3 regions of the Oceanobacter sp. 4_MG-2023 genome follow, and region 2 is predicted to be linked to each of the others. Evidence: predicted binding sites of a transcription regulator. Region 2 holds the regulator's gene; each other region holds the start of a gene.

What was found. The regulator FNR, encoded in region 2, switches genes on or off when oxygen is low (the NO sensors DNR and NnrR bind a similar motif). The targets are predictions, from matches to a motif close to TTGATNTANATCAA.
Region 1: a site for FNR is predicted at 2,344-2,357, ahead of clpB (ATP-dependent chaperone ClpB). Genes of this name have one in related genera too.
Region 3: a site for FNR is predicted at 1,425-1,438, ahead of Q8W24_RS15700 (cytochrome-c peroxidase). Genes of this name have one in related genera too.

Annotation. Positions count from the first base shown of each region.
Region 1 is NZ_JAUYVV010000001.1:121,269-125,531, forward strand. Features, by position in the region: gene clpB (ATP-dependent chaperone ClpB) at 1-2,154, opposite strand, end outside; gene Q8W24_RS00575 (DMT family transporter) at 2,488-3,405, shown strand; gene Q8W24_RS00580 (LysR family transcriptional regulator) at 3,577-4,263, shown strand, end outside.
Region 2 is NZ_JAUYVV010000005.1:59,498-63,760, reverse strand. Features, by position in the region: gene Q8W24_RS05615 (NahK/ErcS family hybrid sensor histidine kinase/response regulator) at 1-431, shown strand, start outside; gene greB (transcription elongation factor GreB) at 493-972, opposite strand; gene ttcA (tRNA 2-thiocytidine(32) synthetase TtcA) at 1,036-1,887, opposite strand; gene fnr (fumarate/nitrate reduction transcriptional regulator Fnr) at 2,102-2,881, opposite strand; gene Q8W24_RS05595 (sulfite exporter TauE/SafE family protein) at 3,045-3,701, opposite strand; gene ccoS (cbb3-type cytochrome oxidase assembly protein CcoS) at 3,698-3,919, opposite strand; gene Q8W24_RS05585 (heavy metal translocating P-type ATPase) at 3,981-4,263, opposite strand, start outside.
Region 3 is NZ_JAUYVV010000031.1:18,816-23,078, forward strand. Features, by position in the region: gene Q8W24_RS15695 (imelysin family protein) at 1-1,329, opposite strand, end outside; gene Q8W24_RS15700 (cytochrome-c peroxidase) at 1,640-2,872, shown strand; gene Q8W24_RS15705 (FMN-binding protein) at 2,859-3,398, shown strand; gene Q8W24_RS15710 (PepSY-associated TM helix domain-containing protein) at 3,419-4,222, shown strand.

The DNA.
Region 1 (4,263 bases), on a different contig from region 2:
CACCAGCACAGTGTTCTTGAAGTTCACCCGACGACCATGACCATCGGTCAATTGGCCATCATCCAGCACCTGCAGCAGGATGTTAAACACATCCGGATGGGCTTTCTCGACCTCATCCAGCAAGATCACGGAATAAGGCTTGCGTCGTACCGCTTCGGTCAGGTGACCACCTTCTTCGTAACCCACATAACCTGGAGGCGCACCGATCAAACGGGACACCGAGTGTTTCTCCATATATTCCGACATATCAATCCGTACCATGGCGTCCTTGCTGTCAAACAGGAAGTTGGCCAACGCCTTGCACAGCTCGGTTTTACCCACCCCGGTCGGGCCAAGGAACAGGAAAGAACCATGAGGTCGATTCGGGTCCGACAACCCGGCGCGGGAACGTCGTACCGCGTTGGCCACGGCCTTGATGGCCTGATCCTGTCCCACCACGGACTCATGTAATACATCTTCCATACGCAGCAGTTTTTCCCGTTCACCTTCCAGCATCCGGCTCACCGGAACGCCGGTCCAGCGAGAAACCACTTCAGCGATTTCATCTTCCGTCACCTTGTTACGTAACAGGGTAAATTCCTGCGAGCCATTGGACTCGGCTTCATTGGCACTGGCCAGTTGTTTTTCCAGCTCAGGAATACGGCCATATTGCAGTTCCGACATTCGTTGCAAATCACCACTGCGACGAGCAGCGTCCATTTCGATTCGGGCCTGCTCCAGCAACTCCTTCGATTTGGAAGCACCTTCCAGCAGGGCTTTTTCCTGCTTCCAGACATCTTCCAGCTCGACATAAGCACCGCTGGCTTTATTGATGTCGTCGTTCAGATCACTCAGACGTTTTTTCGCTGCTTCGTCTTTTTCTTTTTTCAGCGCTTCACGCTCAATTTTCAGCTGAATCAGGCGGCGTTCCAGCTTGTCCATTTCCTGTGGCTTGGAATCGATTTCCATACGAATCACCGAAGCGGCTTCATCAATCAGGTCGATTGCTTTATCTGGCAACTGGCGATCAGCGATATAGCGCGTGGACAGTTTTGCCGCCGCAATAATGGCGCTGTCGGTAATCTGTACGCCGTGGTGAACCTCGTAACGCTCTTTCAGACCACGCAAAATGGCGATCGTATCTTCGACCGATGGCTCATCCACCATGATTTTCTGGAAACGACGCTCCAGCGCTGCGTCTTTCTCGATAAATTCCCGGTATTCGTCCAGGGTGGTAGCCCCCACACAGTGCAACTCGCCACGCGCCAATGCCGGTTTCAGCATATTGCCCGCATCCATCGAGCCTTCGCCCTTACCCGCCCCTACCATGGTGTGCAGCTCATCAATAAAGAGCACGATGCGGCCTTCTTCTTTAGCGACGTCTTTTAATACGGCTTTCAGTCGTTCTTCAAACTCACCCCGATATTTGGCACCGGCCACCAGCGAGCCCATATCCAGCGACAGAATACGTTTGTCCTTGAGGGTATCCGGCACTTCACCATTGACGATACGCTGGGCCAGACCTTCTACGACTGCGGTTTTACCCACCCCGGGAGCACCAATCAGAACCGGGTTGTTTTTGGTTCGGCGTTGCAGTACCTGAATCGTGCGGCGGATTTCATCATCTCGACCAATCACTGGATCCAGCTTGCCCGCTTCGGCCCGTTCGGTCAGGTCGATACAGTATTTTTCCAGCCCCTGGCGGCTGTCTTCCGCATTGGCATCGCTCACAGTTTCACCACCACGCATATCCTCTATCGCCTGTTTCACTTTGGTGGCATCAAGACCGGCCGCTTTTAGCGCCTGGCCTGCAGCCCCTTTGTCTTCCAGTGCCACCAGTAGAAAAATCTCGCTGGAAACGTATTGATCGCCCTGCTGTTTGGCCGCTTTTTCGGTGAGGTTCAATAACCGTCCCAGCTCCGCCGACACCTGGATTTGCCCATCAGGGTTACTGACCCGAGGTTGATCTTGCAGTACCTTCTGCAGGGCTTGCTCCAGCTGCGGCACATTGCTGCCAATACGACGAATTACGTCTTTGACCGAACTATTGGCCTGCTGTAACAACGCCAATAACAAATGGACGGTATCAATCTGATTGTGATCCTGGCTCAAGGCCAGGCTTTGGCTTTCGGCCAGGGCGTTTTGCAAACTGGTGGTTAAACGATCCATACGCATACAGAGCTTCTCCTCTGGTAATACCGGCAAACACCAGCCAAGGAAGGCCGGTACTCGCAGCGTTGTACAAAGTAAAGTCGGGCAAACTGAAGTTGTGCTAAACAGTGACTGCCTTAATGGTAAATGGAGACTTGATGAATAATTTTCAAGTAAAAAACATCAAAAACAAGAAAATCTAATAGTTGTTTATTGATCCTGAGCAATATTCATCATCCATCCGTATACTGATGCCCAAACCAGCAAATCAGCCGACACCGTCAATACTACGCCGACACAACACTGCTGATATTGAGTCATTTCAATGAATTTAAAGACCAGAGGAATTACACCACTGTGAGTCGCGAACTGCGTATCGGGGCGTTATACCTGATGTTGGGAGAAGCGCTATTAGCCATCATGGGCGCCCTGATCAAACATTTGTCAGACGATCTGTCGACAGAGCAAGTGGTGTTTTTCCGCAATATCCTTGGGCTGATCGTACTGGCCCCCCTGATCATGAACAGTGGCATTGGCAGCCTCAAAACCAGCGTCTGGCATTGGCACCTCATGCGTGGACTGGTAGGGGTTGCAGCGATGTACTGTTATTTCTGGGCGCTTGGCAATATGCCACTGACCGAAGCCTTTCTGGTCAAGCTGTCGAGTCCTTTCTTTATGCCTTTACTGGCCTGGTGGTGGCTAAAAGAACCCACGGGCAAGTTCAGTGGCCTGGCCCTGCTAATCGGATTTTCAGGTGTCGCGATTATCCTGCGCCCCGGAGCCGATAGCACCTTTACCCTCGCGGCCTTGATCGGTTTGCTCGGGGCTGCCCTGGCAGCTCTGGCCAAGGTCACCATCCGGCGCATGTCGGTGACGGAATCCAGCCAGTGTATTGTGTTTTACTTTGGCCTGATTGCCAGCCTGGTCTCTTTTCCCGCTGCCCTGATGAACTGGCGACCGGTTCCCGATGATGCCTGGTGGTGGCTCGCGGCGATGGGCCTGGTGGCAACAGTCGGCCAGCTGGCATTAACCAAAGCGTATCGCACCGCACCGACCGGCAAGGTCGGCGTCTACGTTTACAGCGCGGTTATTTATGGCGCCTTGATGGGTTGGTGGTTCTGGGATGAAATTCCGGGCTGGACCACCATTGCCGGAGCAGTGCTGATTATTCTCGCCGGTATCGTTAATCTGTGGCAGCCTCGTAGCCGTGGCACTCCAGACGCCACGACTGCCACGGCCACCAGCGCGACGACGGCGACAGACAACAGCCGATGACCTGACCATGCGCCAACGGATATCACGACTTTACTGACAATTAGCCCAATACGAGCCAAAGGGCATTGAATCCACGCCATTTCGGCGTAAAAGGCATCGAATGTAAGCTGATTATTTCCTCAGGATTAATTATACTCCGGCACTAACCTGTTTTCGGCAAGAATCGTACCCATGTCCCGCATAGACACCCTGCAAACATTTGTTTCTGTTGTACGCGCACGCAACTTCACTTCTGCTGCTGATTCGCTAGGCGTTACGCCATCCGCGGTCAGCAAACAAATCAGTGGGCTGGAAGAGCGTCTGGGAGTGAGATTGTTGAACCGCACGACCCGCTCGGTCAGTCCGACGGAAGCGGGGCAGATGTTTTACCAGCACTGTGAAAACATCCTCGAGTCCATTTCCGAAGCCGAAAAACTGGTCACCGATTTTGATGTGACGCCGCGCGGACGTTTGCGCATCACTGCCATGTCCAATTTTGGCCGCCGCGAACTTGCGCGGATGTTTAATGATTTTTCCGAGAAGTACCCGGATATCAGCTTCGACCTGCATATTTCGGATCGGCCTCTGGACATCGTCAAGGAAGGCTACGATTTTGCGCTCCGCATTGGCACTCTGGAAGATTCCCGACTGATTGCCAAACCGGTAGCGCGCCAGAATATTGTGATTTGTGCCTCGCCTCAGTACCTCAAGACCTGGGGCACCCCAACATCACTGGAAGACCTCGACAAGCACCGTATTCTGATGGTCACCAACGCCGAGTTTGCCCGTATTAACTGGCTGCGCCAGTTTGAAAAAGATCACGGCTTCACCTTGTCCAGCGTCGAACGCAAGCTGTCTGTCAACGACATCGATATGGTC
Region 2 (4,263 bases):
GCAAGGCAACCACACCGGGATTGGCCTTGTTGGGCAATCAGCAATTTCGGGGACGCCGGGCGCTGGTGATTGATAATGAAGCATCGATCTGTCAGGCCATGGCGGTGTTGCTCAGTGGCTGGGGTTTTGAGGTGATCACCGCGCGTAGCTACGAAGAACTGTTGGTGCAACAACCAGAGCTGGATGCCGGTATTGATTTGATTCTCGCCGATTATCATCTCGACAATGGCGTCACCGGGCTGGATGTGGTTCGGCAGATGCGTACCGATCTGGGGCTGGATGCGCCGGTGCTGATGATTACGGCCAATTACACCAATGTGCTGAAACAGGAAGTGCGGGAGCTGGGCTATCGTTTGATGAACAAGCCGGTACGCCCGGCGAAACTCAAAGCCATGATCCATCATATGATTCATCAGGCCATTGTGGTGTAAATCACGGATTCCAGCTTCCAGCCGGTTTCTGGATCAGAACAGCGGCCAACCTCGTCTCTTGTTATAACGGGGTATCGTAACGAATGGCGGTGATTTCCCATTCCCGGGTTGCTTCTTCTGTTTTGATGAACACATCATCACCGACTGACTTCCCCAGACACGCTCTGACAACCGGCGCATTAACAGAGGCATAATGCTTTTTGCCGTAGATTTCATCCGGGCCAACGATACGGAAAAGCAAGGTGTTATCCTCTTCGTCCATCAGGGTAACCCAGGCACCAAAATAGGCCTTGCCTTCCTGACTGGGGTGGTATTCGCTGACCCGTACAGCGTCCAGCCGTTTTCTAAGATAGCGCACCCGGCGGTCAATCTCTCGCAGCCGTTTTTTGTTGTACTGATAGTCGGCATTTTCAGAACGGTCGCCCAGACTCGCTGCCCAGGTCACTTTTTTGGTGACTTCCGGGCGTTCAGTTCGCCAGAGATAATCCAGCTCCTGCTCCAGTTCTGCATACCCCTCAGGGGTGATGATATTGGTATCCATGGTTCTCCCTTGAAGGTTGGGTGCGCTGTCTGGTGAGGAGCTGCCCAGGGGCCGGACGCGCCTTTAATCGATGGTGACGATATCGAGCCGGGTGGCCAGGTGCGTCTGGTCTTGTTGTTGTTGCAAATTGACAAAATCAAACAGATTGAGATCGCCGAGCTGGGAGGGGGCGATATTGCAGATGGCAGCAAAGATATTCTCGCTGCGGCCTGGTTGTACCCTTTCCCATTCGGTCAGCATATTCTTGATGTTCTGGCGCTGCATGTTGTCCTGGGAGCCGCACAGGTTACAAGGGATGATTGGGAACTCCATGGCGGTCGAATAAGCCTGGATGTCTTTTTCCTTGCAGTAGGCCAGCGGACGGATCAGAACGTGCTTTTTATCGTCGCTGAGCAGCTTGGGTGGCATGGCTTTGAGTTTGCCGCCGTAAAACATGTTCAGGAATAAGGTTTCAATGATGTCGTCGCGATGATGGCCCAGGGCGATTTTATTGGCACCAATTTTTTCAGCAAAGCCGTAGAGGGTGCCGCGACGCAGGCGGGAGCACAGGCCGCAGGTGGTTTTTCCTTCCGGCACCAGATCCATGACCACGCTGTACGTGTCTTTTTCAACAATATGGTAGGGAATATCCAGTTTGCCCAGATACTCGGGTAACACGTGTTCGGGGAAGCCGGGCTGTTTCTGGTCCATATTGACGGCAATCAGCTCAAAGTTGACCGGGGCGCTTTTTTTCAGGCTGATCAGGATATCGAGCATGGTGTAGGAGTCTTTGCCGCCCGACAGGCATACCATGATCCGGTCACCTTCTTCGATCATGCAATAGTCTTCAATCGCCTTGCCAACGTTTCGGCGCAAACGTTTATGAAGTTTGTTGAATTCGGTGCGTGCTTTGCGATCAATGACATCGGCGGTCATGCTGGAAAACTCCTGAGCATTCTGGGGCGGAACACTGGCTAAAAATCAGGCGGCGAATTCTAGCGAATAGATTGGCTGGCGTCAGTAACTGTTGCCAGCCAATAACAACGCGGTGGCCGGTTAGCGGGTTCAGGGATGAAACTGGGCACAGAAACAAGGATATAAGGGGTTTTTGCCGTTACCGCTGAGAAGGGTAACGGCACGCTGTGCGGGATTATTCCGCTGGCGTTTTCTCGTCACATTCAATTTGTGGGTTCAGTCCGGCCATTTCATACAGGCTGTTCATGTCCAGAACGATGATTTCCTTGCTCTGGGTTTCGATCAGGGCATTTTTCTGGAAACGGGTGAATACCCGACTGATGGTTTCTACCGCGAGGCCAAGGTAGTTGCTGATGTCGACCCGCGACATGGGCAGGCGGAAGTGGGTGGCACTGAAACCGCGTCGAGCGTAACGGTTGGAGATATCCAGCAAAAACGAGGCTACACGTTCTTCGGCGTTCTTTTTGCTCAACAGCAACATCATGTTCTGGTCGTGACGAATTTCGTTGCCCATGGTGCGCATCAGCTGTTTGCGCAGGTCGGGGAGTTCGTCAGTCAGGTTTTCCAGCTGATGAACCGGAATTTCACAGACGGTGGTGGTTTCCAGCGCTTTGGCGGTGAGAGGGTAATCACCGGCATCGTAACCGGCCAGACCAATCAGTTCGCTGGCGAGATGAAAGCCAGTGATCTGTTCTTCGCCATTACTGGCCAGGGTGTAGGTTTTCAGGGCACCGGTACGTACCGCAAACACGGACTGGAATTCATCCCCTTGCTGGAATAACAGCTGGCCTTTTTGAATGGGCCGGCCGCGGCGAATGATATCGTCCAGTCGCTCCATATCTGTGTCACTGAGCGAGAGTGGCAGACACAGTGCGTTCAGGGAGCAAGTCTGGCAGTGGGGTTGATTACCGCGCAAGGGAGGGTGCGCAGGCTGTGCAGCTTGGTTTGTTTTCATTGAGCTCACCGTGTCGGGTTTTCCGTTATGTAGGGAAGAACCGTGTTCCATTAATTTTCGTATGGTCTTAGCTCGACGAGTGGCTGTCAAGACATTGGTCAAGGTATTGAGTCAAGGTATTGTCAACGGATGATCAGTCGCTGATCAATAACGACCCTGGCTACTATAACCAGATGGCTGCTGCAGTCCAAACGCCGTAACCAATCAGTAACAGTCCGGCAATGATACGGCTAAGGCTGTGACTGAGTAATCGGCTCAGGCTGGTGGCGGCGAGGCCACTGGCGAACAGGGCAGGCAGTGTGCCAAGGCCAAAGCAGAACATGGTCAGTGCCCCTTTGAGGGGATCACCATTGGCGGCGACCCAGCTCAAAGTGCTGTATACCAGTCCGCAAGGGAGCCAGCCCCATAGCAGTCCAAGGCGAAAGCGACTGCTGATCGAATATTGTGTCATCAAGGGGCGGGTAGCAGGCTGCAGCCTTTGCCATAGATATTGGCCAACTTGTTCGATACGGGTGAGCCAGCTTGCCCAGCGGGCAACGTAGAGCCCCATCAGCACCAGCAGTATGGCGGCCAGTGTACGTAATGCCAGCATCAGTACATCATTCAGTTGTTGTAGCCATAAGCCAAGCAGCGAGACGAGCAGGCCGGCAAAGGCGTAACTGGTGATACGACCGCTGTTAAAAGCCAGTGCTGTCAGTAGCGGTTGTTGTTGTGAGCGGGTGCCAATGGCGGCGGCAATGCCGCCACACATTACCAGGCAGTGACTGGAGCCAAACAGGCCCAGCAACAGGGCGGTTAACAGGGAGAGTGGTTCAATCACAATGGGTTTTTATCGGTTGCCGTGGTATGGGGTGCTGGTGTTGTGTCGGTTGCTGCGGGTTGGGTGCTTGCGGGATCGTCATCGTCATCAAAGAGAATTCTGTGAGCCGGAGATTCCATATCATCAAACTGGCCGCTGCGCACTGCCCAGAAAAAAATCAGCGTGGCAATGCTGATCAGGACGATCGAAAGTGGAACAAGTATGTAGATAATATCCATGTTATGTCCATCAAACCAAGCGAGTGGAAGCCATTATAATCTGGCCTTGTGGCTGAGTGTGCTAATTGTGACCGGATACATCCGGTTTGGTCGTCCGGGATAGTCGCAGCGCATTACTGACCACCAAAAGCGAACTGAATGACATGCCAATGGCTGCGGCCCAGGGAGGAATATAACCTGCCGCTGCCACTGGCAAGGCCAGCAGATTATACAGCAGCGCCCAAGCGATATTCTGGTAGATCACCTGGCGGGTACGGCTGGCGGTGTCCAGAGCCTGTAATACACAGTCCAGGCGGCCGCTGGTGACCAGGGCATCGGCGCTGGTTTTGGCCAGGTCCGTGGCG
Region 3 (4,263 bases), on a different contig from region 2:
GGTAGCGTCCATGATCTGTACGTCGAAGGGGGTACCTTCACGGGCCAGGCTATCAATGCTTTCGTAAGCGGTGCTGGTGGTGCTCAACGCCGTTACCATGGAAGCCGCTACCTCTGTCAGACCGGCATCAGCCAGGTAATCATCAAGACCATAACCACTTACCGCATTGGTCGTCACATCGTCAGTGCCGTCCAATGTGCTGTCGTAACCGGCGTATTCACCGTAATAGCTGTTGGAGACGCCTTCGGCATTCAGCCAGATATCGCGGTGCGTGTTATCCGAGAAGCAAGAATGCTCGTCTTCCTGGGAGTTGGAAGAAAACGCAATCTGCATCCGCTCACCCGCCAGCTCGCCTTCAGACAATGTACCCATACCGGTGAGGATTTCGGCCAGCTTCTGTTTGGCGTCATCTTCGCTGCTGATGGTGGTGAACTCAGTGCGGTATGAAGCGCCGTCAGCCCAGCTATCACGAACGGTTTCCAAATCGTCGATCAGCTTCTCAACCGCCACTTCCATAAATTTGTGACGACGCTCAGACAAGTTGCTGCTGTCGTAAGTGTCGGTCTCAGAATAGCCTTCAGCCAGGTCACTCAGAGGACGGTCACCGCCTTCAGCGTAGTTATACGCTTCGTTGGTTTTAACCGCCTCTTCACGGTCAGTCCCATCCGTGGTTTCACCATCATTGTTCAGGTCCTGTCCCCACAGCAGGAATTCAATTGCGTGGTATCCGGCAATCACATCATGCTCGTCATCGGCGGTGGCAGTATTGGCCAACAGGTCGGCAGTGATATCAATCGTTACATCACCAATGATGTTATTCGACTGATCTTCCGCATCGGCTGCCGTCAAGGCACCACCACCATTAATGCCAGCCGAGTTGGCGGTTACGCCCACCTGATCGGTACCAAAGTCAGTATCGTTGGTCTGCACATAGTCGATCAGGGCTTCACCTAATGGCCAGGCATTGATATCACCTTCCGGGCCGTCTTCCGAGCTGTAGTCGGTAGAGTCAATCGGGCTCAGGCGGAAGCGATAAACTTCAGTCTGGCCATAAGGTTCACGCGCAACCAGCCAGGCGGTTTTAGCGGCAACAAAGTTCTCTTCGGTCGGATCTTCGCGGAAGGTTTGCAAGGCGGTTTGTAATGCTTTGGCCGTGGTCACGGCATCTGAATAAGCGGCGTAGGCAATATCAGCGTTGGTTTCCAACACCTTGCTGACGTTATCAACATTGATAACGGAATCAGACGAAGAGCTGTCTGAGCTACTGCCACAAGCAGTTAACAGGGAAGTTACGGCGATAGCCGCAGCAAGCGAGGTCAGTTTCATCATTTAACACTCCGATCTGGCAATAAAGGAATTTGGCGGACTATTTGTCTTTCGGATAACATCTCATTTACATTAAAACGAAATAGTTCCGATTCGATTTGATTGAGATCATATTACTAATGCAAATGATTTACAAATAGACTTGGGATTGCATTATCGTTAGCAGGATTATTGACGCATGCTAAACTGGCCACCTTGGTAGCAGCCTTCCTGATCACCACAACAAGCTGGGGATCACAACAGACAAGAGCAACCAGCCACCATGCGATTTATCAGCCATTACCCCAAGGGAATGGGCAATACCGGAGTCACCGTGAAAAAGTATTCAATTTTATTGTTGGCGCTGCTACTGAGCAGTTGTGGCAGTTCGTCTGATTCGTCAAGCCTTGCCTTCGAAAGCAAGGCAGCCCTCGGCGAAAGCCTGTTCAACGATACCAATCTCTCATTCAACCGCACCCAGTCCTGTGCCAGCTGTCACGATGCCGACAAGGCCTTTACCGACAGCCGCGAAGATGACAACGGGCTGACTGCTGCCGTATCACTTGGTGATGACGATGTATCCCTGGGAGATCGTAATGCACCAACGGTGCTGTACGCCTCACTGTCACCGGAGTTTCAGGAAGGTACGCGCAGTCGCTTCAACAGCAGCCAGTCCGATTACAGTGGCTGGCTGGGCGGCCAGTTTCATGATGGCCGCTCTTCCACCCTTGCCGATCAGGCCGGTGGCCCGCCATTAAACCCGATTGAAATGGGCATGGCAGATCGCGCCAGCGTAGTCGAACGCCTGTTAGAAGATGAAGATTATATTGCAGCCTTCGAATCCTTGTATGGTACCGATGTGTTTGACGATACCGATACCGCTTACGAAGCCATGACCGACGCCATTGCCACCTTTGAGGCAACGGATGTTTTTGCCCCCTTCGATTCCAAATACGATCGTTCACAACTGAGTTCAAATGATGAGGACTACTACGATTACGGCGTATTATCCAAAGTCGCCTCGGGCAAGGTGCTGTTTTTCTCCCAGCAATTCACCAACTGCGCCACGTGTCACCAACTCAAGTCCCAGGGCTACAGCGGCGAGACCTTTACCGGCTATGAGTACCACAATATTGGTGTCCCGGTGAATACCGCAGTACGGCTGGCCAATGGCTCGGACGATGACTTTATTGATACCGGTTTGCAATTAAACAACAGCGCCGTCACCGCCGATACCGAAGCCGGTAAATTCAAGGTACCAACGCTGCGTAACGTCGCCATCACTGCACCTTATATGCATAACGGCGTGTTTAATGAGTTGGCCACGGTCGTCAAGTTTTACGATCACTGGCTCACGGGCAGCCGCTACACAATCAACCCTGAAACCGGTGTGGAATGGGCGGAGCCGGAAATCAGCGAGACCATCAGCCTGACCGAACTGCAGGATGGCAGCCTGTTCGATGACGATGACGTCGAAGCACTGGTCTGTTTTATGATGACGCTCACCGATGCCCGCTATGAAAGCCTGATTTCTGATGCCGAGTGGGAAAACTGTGAAACGGAATAATATTCTCTGGAGCCTGACATTATGGTGTCTGGCCAGCATGGCCAGCGCCGACAACTACCTCAGTCAGGAAGCGTTCCTGTCACAGGCGTTTGGCGAGCAGCCAGCAGCGGCCAAAACCCTGTGGCTCAAACCGGAACATAAAGAAGCCGCCACCGCCTTGCTCGGCCATTCTTACGTTGGTTTGCGGGTACGATACTGGCAAGCCGACACCACCAGCGCCTGGATTCTGCAAGAGATTGGCAAAGAGAAGCCAATCACCATCGGCGTGGTGATTACCGATAACCAGATACAATCGGTTGCGGTACTGGCGTTTCTCGAATCCCGTGGCTGGGAAGTACGATACCCGTTTTTTACTGACCAGTTTACCGGGGCGAGGCTGGACAAGTCCCGACAACTCAGCCAGCATATCGACGGCATTACCGGTGCAACCTTGTCGGTGCGGGCCGTAACCAATGTCGCCCGTCTGGCACTGTATCTTGCAGAGCAAACCGGGGTCAGCCACAATCAGGCCGCCACCCAACCCTGACTCCTGATACAGGCTCTGTTTTGAAACTTGTTCCTTTTCTGATTCATTGGCATCGCCGCGGCGGCCTGATCATCCTGCCGGTTCTATTGATGCTGGCCATTACCGGCATCCTGATCAATCACAGCCAGTCACTGGGATGGGCCAAAACACCGGTCTATTCCTCCTGGATCGCCTGGCTGTATGGCATTCAGGACACCACTGTCGAGCAAGGGTTTGCCGCTGGGGATCACTGGGTCAGTCAGGTTGGCGACACCCTGTATCTGGATCACGATGCCATCGGCCATTGCGATCAGCCCTTGTTGGGTGCCTTGCGTTGGCAAGAAACCATTGCCCTGCTGTGTAATAACCGCATTGCCCTGTATTTGCCTGATGGCCAACTGGTTGAAGAACTGGGCAGTCTGCCACTGCAAGCCAGCACACTGGGCATGCTGCCGGATCAAGATGCCCTGCTGCTGTCCAGCCCACCCTATTATCTCGATAACAACAGCTGGAGCTGGCAACCACTACCGCCCGAATCCGTCCCGACAGCGGACTCGCCTTGGGCCACTCTCACTCCCTTGCCTGCTGAACTGGTCGAGTCTCTGAACAGGGACAAGCCCTTGCCGGGGATTTCCCGCGAACGTTTGCTGCTGGATTTACACAGCGGCCGTCTGTTTGGCGAGGTGGGCGTCTGGGTGGTGGATGCCGTCAGCCTTGTGCTGATATTTCTGGCCTTGAGCGGTACCCTCACCTGGCTGAAACGCGCCTGGCTAAAACGCGGCGGACGTCATGGTCGTCATGGTTGTAGTCGACAGAAGCCGCGGCGCCACAAGCCCGGAATGTAACCTTTAGACATCACCGCAAAACGCCACCTTGCTAACAATAC